2 regions of the Streptomyces sp. NPDC087440 genome follow, and region 1 is predicted to be linked to the other one. Evidence: predicted binding sites of a transcription regulator. Region 1 holds the regulator's gene; the other holds the start of a gene.
The links. Region 1 encodes HrcA, which represses chaperone genes, less so after heat shock. Its sites were predicted from a motif close to TTNGCACTCNGNNNNNCNGAGTGCNAA; they were not measured.
Positions count from the first base shown of each region.

Region 2: the regulator HrcA is predicted to act here: its motif matches at 2,172-2,198, upstream of groES (co-chaperone GroES).

Region 1 is NZ_JBIUXN010000009.1:56,286-60,467, reverse strand. It holds gene ACIO3O_RS19500 (DUF3097 domain-containing protein) at 1-358, shown strand, start outside; gene ACIO3O_RS19495 (MBL fold metallo-hydrolase) at 394-1,125, opposite strand; gene hrcA (heat-inducible transcriptional repressor HrcA) at 1,298-2,314, shown strand; gene dnaJ (molecular chaperone DnaJ) at 2,315-3,451, shown strand; gene ACIO3O_RS19480 (nitronate monooxygenase) at 3,544-4,182, shown strand, end outside.
Region 2 is NZ_JBIUXN010000002.1:118,074-122,255, reverse strand. It holds gene groL (chaperonin GroEL) at 1-1,590, opposite strand, end outside; gene groES (co-chaperone GroES) at 1,718-2,026, opposite strand; gene ACIO3O_RS05280 (flavoprotein) at 3,285-3,830, opposite strand; gene ACIO3O_RS05275 (hypothetical protein) at 3,827-4,182, opposite strand, start outside.

The DNA of each region.
Region 1 (4,182 bases):
CGCACCGGGGCCGGACGCCCGGCTCGGTGTCCTCGTGGACCACCTGGTGCCGGGTTCGAAGGAGTCCCGGATCGCCGCCCGGGTGACGGACGCGAACGTGCTGGTCGTGGGGCACCCGTACATCGACGTGTGGGAAGCCGTGAAGCCGTCCTCGGTCGGCATCGCGGGCTGGCCGCAGGTACCGCGCGGCCAGGACTGGAAGACGGGCGTGTGCCGGGCCCTGGGCTGGCCGGAGAACACCGGTGCGGCCTGGCAGCACATCCTGGGCCGGGTACGCACGTACAAGGACCTCCAGCCCGAGCTGCTGGGGCGGGTGGAGGAACTGATCGACTTCGTGACGGCCCCCGAGGACGACTGACCGCCAGAACGACTGACCGCCAGGACGCCTGACTGCTAGGACACCCCGAAACGGCGTGCCAGCGCGTCCCGTTGGGCCCGGACGAACGCCGCGTCCACCGCCGCCCCGTGCCCCGGCACGTACACGGCGTGCTCGCCGCCCAGCGCCAGCAGCCGGTCCAGGGCCTCGGGCCACCGTGCGGCGACCGCGTCGGGGCCCGCCTGTGGCTCCCCGGACTCCTCCACCAAATCTCCGCAGAAGACCACGTCCGGGCCGCCCTCCGCGCCCGGTACGAGGGCCACCAGGTCGTGGCTGCTGTGCGCGGGGCCCAGGTTGGCGAAGAGCACGCTGCGCCCACCGCCCAGGTCGAGGGTGCGCTCGTCGAACACCAGATGGTGCGGGGCGCGCAGCAGCTCCGAGGCCTCGGCGGCCGCGTCCGCGGGCACGCCCTGGCGCACCGCGTCGTCGGCCAGCGACTCGCGCTGTCCGGTCAGCAGGGTGTCCATGCCCGCGGAGGCGAAGACCTCCACGCCCGCGAACACTCCCATGCCCAGGACGTGGTCGAAGTGCGGGTGGCTGAGAGCGATGTGCGTCACTCTGCGCCCCAGGAGCGCCTCCGCCTCCTTGCGCACCCGGGCACCCTCGCGCAGCGTCGAGCCCGTGTCGTACAGCAGTGCTCCCTGCCCGCCCGCCACCAGGCCGACAGTGGCGTCCCAGCCCGGCAGCCGCCGTCTGACGACGCCTGGAGCGAGCCGTTCCCACTGTGCCTCTTGCTCTCGCATGTCCATACCGTGACGCTAGCGTGAGCAGCCGCCCTTGCTCGGGACGGGCCACGCCGCCGTACACTGACCCGGGGAACGGCTGGCACTCGCACACGGGGAGTGCCAAGCGGGATACCGGGGCACAAGCCCCACATGTCCGATCTGCACCAGGGAACATCACGGCTTGGAGGTGTGCGCGATGCTCAGTGAACGCAGACTTGAAGTGCTGCGCGCCATCGTCCAGGACTATGTCGGCACGGAGGAGCCCGTCGGCTCCAAGGCCCTCACCGAGCGTCACCAGCTCGGTGTCTCCCCGGCCACCGTGCGCAACGACATGGCGGCCCTGGAGGACGAGGGTTTCATCGCCCAGCCGCACACCAGTGCCGGACGCATCCCCACGGACAAGGGGTACCGGCTGTTCGTCGACCGGCTGGCCGGGGTGAAGCCCCTGTCGACGCCGGAACGGCGCGCCATCCAGAACTTCCTGGACGCCTCCGTGGACCTGGACGACGTCGTCGCCCGCACCGTGCGGCTGCTCGCGCAGCTGACACGACAGGTGGCCGTCGTGCAGTACCCGTCGCTGACGCGTTCCACGGTGCGCCATGTGGAACTTCTCTCACTGGCGCCCGCCCGGCTGATGCTGGTGCTGATCACCGACACCGGTCGCGTCGAGCAGCGGATGATCGACTGCCCGGCGCCGTTCGGCGAGGCGTCCCTCGCGGACCTGCGGGCGCGGCTCAACAGCCGTGTCGTGGGCCGCAGGTTCGCGGACGTCCCGCAGCTGGTGCAGGACCTTCCCGAGTCGTTCGAGCCGGAGGACAGGGGAACCGTTTCGACGGTGCTCGCGACGCTCCTGGAGACACTCGTGGAAGAGACCGAGGAACGGCTGATGATCGGCGGCACCGCCAATCTCACCCGCTTCGGCCACGACTTCCCGCTCACCATCCGCCCCGTACTGGAGGCGCTGGAGGAGCAGGTCGTGCTGCTGAAGCTGCTCGGCGAGGCCACCGAATCCGGCATGACGGTGCGCATCGGGCACGAGAACGCCCACGAAGGACTCAGTTCAACGTCCGTGGTCGCAGTCGGCTACGGTTCGGGCGACGAGGCAGTCGCCAAACTAGGCGTGGTCGGACCGACCCGCATGGACTACCCCGGAACGATGGGAGCGGTACGCGCAGTGGCACGTTACGTCGGACAGATCCTGGCGGAGTCGTAAGTGGCCACGGACTACTACGCCGTACTCGGCGTGCGCCGCGACGCTTCCCAGGACGAAATCAAGAAGGCGTTCAGGCGCCTTGCTCGTGAGCTTCACCCGGACGTCAATCCGGACCCGAAGACCCAGGAGCGCTTCAAGGAGATCAACGCCGCCTACGAGGTGTTGTCGGACCCGCAGAAGAAGCAGGTCTACGACCTCGGCGGCGACCCGCTGTCGGCCTCCGGCGGTGGCGGTGCGGGCGGCTTCGGCCAGGGTGGTTTCGGAAACTTCTCCGACATCATGGACGCCTTCTTCGGCACGGCGTCCCAGCGCGGCCCCCGGTCGCGCACCCGGCGCGGCCAGGACGCCATGATCCGGCTGGAGATCGACCTCAACGAGGCGACCTTCGGCACCACCAAGGAGATCCAGGTCGACACCGCCGTCGTCTGCACCACGTGCAGCGGCGAGGGAGCGGCCCCCGGCACCTCCGCGCAGACCTGTGACATGTGTCGCGGCCGCGGTGAGGTCTCGCAGGTCACCCGGTCCTTCCTCGGCCAGGTCATGACCTCGCGCCCCTGCCCGCAGTGCCAGGGCTTCGGCACGGTCGTGCCGACGCCGTGCCCGGAGTGCGCCGGTGACGGCCGCGTCCGCTCCCGTCGCACGCTGACGGTGAAGATCCCGGCCGGTGTCGACAACGGCACCCGCATCCAGCTCGCGGGCGAGGGCGAGGTCGGCCCCGGCGGCGGCCCCGCCGGTGACCTGTACGTGGAGATCCACGAGCAGCCGCACCCCACCTTCCAGCGGCGCGGCGACGACCTGCACTGCACGGTGACCATCCCGATGACGGCGGGCGCGCTCGGCACCAAGGTGCCGCTGGAGACGCTCGACGGGGTCGAGGAGATCGACATCCGTCCCGGTACGCAGTCGGGCCAGTCGGTGCCGCTGCACGGGCGCGGTGTGACGCACCTGCGCGGCGGCGGTCGCGGCGACCTCATCGTGCACGTCGAGGTGACCACCCCACAGAAGCTGGACCCGCAGCAGGAGGACCTGTTGCGCCAGCTCGCGAAGCTGCGCGGCGAGGAGCGGCCGCTGGGCCAGTTCCAGCCCGGGCAGCAGGGGTTGTTCTCGCGCCTGAAGGACGCCTTCAACGGACGCTGAGTCCGTTCGCACCACAGCGGGACCGGACCACCAGGTCCGGTCCCGTTTTGGTTCGATTCGGCGGGTCGGCCGTGTCGTGAAACGATGCGGGCATGTCTGTTGAGACCCGGGTGGTGCCCGCGCTGGGAGAGCTGTGCCGGCGCGGAATCGTTGCCGCGCCCATGGCCGGTGGGGTGTCCCGCCCCGAGCTGGCGGCCGCCGTGTCCGACGCGGGCGGTCTCGGCTTCCTCGCCGCCGGGTACAAGACCGCCGACGGGATGTACGAGGAGATCAAGCAGCTGCGGGCGCTGACCCCGAAGCCGTTCGGCGTCAACCTGTTCATGCCGCAGCCGTCCGCCGACCCGGCCGCCCTGGACCTGTACCGGCAGCAGCTCGCGAGCGAGAGCGCCTGGTACGAGACGCCGATCGCCGAGCGCGACGACCACGGCACCGACGACGGGTACGAGGCCAAGCTGGCGCTCCTCGTCGACGATCCGGTGCCGGTGGTGTCCTTTGCCTTCGGCTGCCCCTCGCGGGACGAACTCGACGCACTGGCGCACGTGGGGACGTACACGATCGTCACCGTCACCACCCCGGAGGAGGCGCAGGCCGCCGAGTGGGCGGGCGCGGACGCCGTGTGCGTGCAGGGCATCGAGGCGGGCGGCCACCAGAGCACCCACCGGGACGACCCGCAGACCGACGGCAGCGGAGGACTGGGGCTGCTGTCGCTGGTGACACAGGTGCGCGAGACC
Region 2 (4,182 bases), on a different contig from region 1:
GGCCTCTTCGTCGGCCGGCTTCTCGACGACCAGGGTCTCGGTCGTGAGCAGCAGGGAGGCGATGGAGGCGGCGTTCTCCAGGGCGGAGCGCGTCACCTTGACCGGGTCGATGACGCCGGCCTTGACCAGGTCGCCGTACTCGCCGGTGGCGGCGTTGAAGCCCTGGCCCTTGTCGAGGTCGGCGACCTTCGAGGTGATGACGTAACCCTCGAGACCGGCGTTCTCGGCGATCCAGCGCAGCGGCTCGACGGCGGCGCGGCGGACGACCGCGACACCCGTGGCCTCGTCGCCGGTCTTGTCGAGGTTGCCCTCCAGGACCTTGACGGCGTGGACGAGCGCGGAGCCACCACCGGAGACGATGCCCTCCTCGACCGCGGCGCGGGTCGCGGAGATGGCGTCCTCCAGACGGTGCTTCTTCTCCTTGAGCTCGACCTCGGTCGCGGCGCCGACCTTGATCACGCAGACACCGCCGGCGAGCTTCGCCAGGCGCTCCTGCAGCTTCTCGCGGTCCCAGTCGGAGTCCGTGGACTCGATCTCGGCCTTGATCTGGTTGACGCGGCCCTTGACGTCCTCGGCGTTGCCGCCGCCGTCGACGATGACCGTGTCGTCCTTGGAGATCGTGACGCGGCGGGCGGTGCCCAGTACGTCCAGACCGGCCTGGTCGAGCTTGAGGCCGACCTCCTCGGCGATGACGGTGGCACCGGTGAGGGTGGCCATGTCGCCGAGCATCGCCTTGCGGCGGTCGCCGAAGCCCGGGGCCTTGACGGCCACGGCGTTGAACGTGCCGCGGATCTTGTTGACGACGAGGGTGGAGAGCGCCTCGCCCTCGACGTCCTCGGCGATGATCAGCAGCGGCTTGGAGCCACCGGCCTGGATGACCTTCTCCAGGAGGGGCAGCAGGTCCTGGATCGAGCCGATCTTGCCCTGGTGGATCAGGATGTACGGGTCGTCGAGGACGGCCTCCATACGCTCCTGGTCGGTCACCATGTACGGCGACAGGTAGCCCTTGTCGAAGGCCATGCCCTCGGTGAAGTCGAGCTCCAGGCCGAAGGTGTTGGACTCCTCGACGGTGATGACACCGTCCTTGCCGACCTTGTCCATCGCCTCGGCGATGAGCTCGCCGACCTGCTGGTCCTGCGCGGAGAGCGCGGCCACGGCGGCGATGTCGGACTTGTCGTCGATCGGGCGGGCGGTCGCGAGGAGCTCCTCGGACACGGCCTTGACCGCGGCGTCGATGCCCTTCTTCAGGGCGGCCGGGGAAGCACCCGCGGCGACGTTGCGCAGACCCTCGCGGACGAGCGCCTGGGCCAGCACGGTGGCGGTGGTCGTACCGTCACCCGCGATGTCGTTGGTCTTGGTCGCCACCTCCTTCACCAGCTGGGCGCCGAGGTTCTCGTACGGGTCGTCGAGCTCGACCTCACGCGCGATGGTGACACCGTCGTTGGTGATGGTCGGGGCGCCGAACTTCTTGTCGATGACGACGTTGCGGCCGCGGGGGCCGATCGTCACCTTCACGGTGTCGGCAAGCTTGTTGACGCCGCGCTCAAGGGCGCGACGGGCGTCCTCGTCGAACTTCAGGATCTTCGCCATGGAGCTTTTCAAGTCCTCTCGGAATTACGAACTGCGCAAAATGAACGACGCCCCCGGCCGCCCGGCGTGAGCGGGGGCCAGGGGCGCAGTTCTACCAATTGCGGGAAGTGAAGACTTCCCGGCCTGCTTACTTCTCGACGATGGCGAGAACGTCGCGGGCCGAGAGGACGAGGTACTCCTCGCCGCTGTACTTCACCTCGGTGCCGCCGTACTTGCTGTACAGCACCACGTCGCCGACGTTCACGTCGAGCGGCAGGCGCTCGCCGTTCTCGAAGCGGCCCGGGCCCACGGCGAGGACGACGCCCTCCTGGGGCTTCTCCTTCGCGGTGTCCGGGATGACCAGGCCAGAGGCCGTGGTCTGCTCGGCGTCGAGCGGCTGGACCACAATGCGGTCCTCAAGCGGCTTGATGGCAACCTTGGAGCTGGCGGTCGTCACGATCCGGTCTCCCCCTTCGGAGATCTCACGGGGTTAACAGTCTGGGGTGGCGACCAGGTGGATCCGTCGTCGCGGGTGCCGGACCTGCCCGTCGCTGTGTTGGCACTCTCCAGTGGTGAGTGCCAGAGCCGAGACTATGACGCGGTTAGCACTCGGTCAAGCGGAGTGCCAATTCAAGACCCCCGGGAGTGGTGGGACCCCGCGCCGGGGCGCGTGCGCGGCCGGTGGCGGAGGGTTTCCGCTGGCCTGGTGCGGGTCCCGGGGGGGGGCTCGGTACGGGTTCCGGGGGGCTCCGTACGGAGAACGTGCTGCCGTGTGATTCCGTTCCGCACGACGGTACGCACCATGCCCTCCGCCCCGGCCCCCGCGCCCGGCCGCTGCCGCCGCACGAGCCGCCGGGGCGACGCGGCGCCAACCCTCTTCGTACCTCTGCGTGAGCGGGGTCCCGGCGGTGGCCACCGTGACGGTCGTCGCCGTTGTTTCGCCGCAACGATTCACCGTGGCCCGCTCGATGAACGGCATCACACGCCGGAGGCGGCGACCCGCAGGTGCTCGCCCGGGTAGTCGCGGAGGACTACGGCGACCGACCGCCCGCCCACCCCCACGAAGGGCAACGCGAACGGAGTCGACAGCAACGCCCGCTTCTACGGCTTCGAGTGCGAGAACGCCGGGGACGGCCGCGCTCTCGACCGCCGGGCTGGCGGCTGTGCTCGCACCCCTGACCGCTGTCGCGACGTCCGAGGGGGGCGGAGGGGCCGGGGACCACGGAGACCGTCAGGGTGAGGCGGTGTCGCCGCCGGAACAGGTCGCCGTCGCCTCCGAGTTGGCCGAGCTGCGCAGGTCGGTGGACGTCGCCCGCATAGCCACCCTGGAACGGTCGCGGTGGCCGCTGCCGTCGATCGCCGTTCTTGCATCCCTTGGCGCTCTGGCCCTCGCCCTCTACCAACTGCCGGGAAGTAGCCGATCCGCTGCGGTTGGTCTGGGCGGGTGGGCATACTCCAAGTTGCGAGATTCAATCGCTGTTGGTGGGAAACCTGCTGGTGGCGGAGGGTGCTCCCCGCGCATGCGGGGCTGGTCCCGGGCCCGGAACGCGTTCCGCGAAGGTCTCCCAGTGCTCCCCGCGCATGCGGGGATGGTCCCGTGCTGCACCGCATCGAGATCTACACCCGGACGTACTCCCCGCGCATGCGGGGCTGGTAAGGCGATCGCCCCCTGTCTGGCCTTCGGGCCGGGCAGGGGGCTTACGTCATGTCCAGACCTAGCGCGCAAGCTCCGAGGCGATGCGCAACGCGTACGACCAGGGATAGTTGCTCAACTGCTCGCCACCCGTCCCGGGCTCGTGTGGCTCCCACTCACCCTTCCCGTAGAGCACCCGCACGCCCCACTCACGCAGCACGCCCACGGACCGACGCGTCGACGGGTGTGCATCCAGCGCCGTGGACCAGAAAGGCAGTGCCACGACCGGAACTCCTACACCCACCATCTCGGTGATGAGGCCGAGTGCGTAGGTGTCGGAGATGCCCGCGGCCAGCTTGTTCGCCGTGTTCATGGTCATCGGTGCGCACAGCACAGCGTCCGCCTTCGGGTTGCTCTTCTCCTCGCCGGACCGGCGCCACGACGAGCGGACCGGGCGCCCCGTCAATTCGGCGAGCTTCTCCTCGTCCAGAAATCCGCCCTCCACCGCAGTCGGTGTTCCGATGACACAGACGTCCCAGCCCGTCTCGACCGCCTCGTGCACCAACTTCGTCAGCTCCGAGGCAGGTCCGGCCGCACAGGAGATGACGTACAACACCGGTGCCGTCATACCGGCACCGCCGCCCGCACAGCGAGCTTCCGCAACTCGGGCAGCCTCGCCGCCCGATCCCGGGCCACCATCTCGCCGATCAACTCCTTGACCGCCGGTCGCGACAAGACCTCTTCCTCCGCTTCCTTCTCCGCCGTCAGCAACGCGGTCACCGCCTTCTCCGGCTGCCCACACAGGTGCAGGGCACGCGCCACGTCCATCCAGTACACCGCGCGCCGCTCGGTCACAGCGAGCTGTGTGACGTCGACCTGGCGGGCCGCGTCCAGGGCCTGCCCGGCGTTGCCCAAGGTCAAGGCAATCGAGAGTCGGTGTTGCTGCACGTTCTGCTGGCCAAACGCCGTCCACTGCAAGT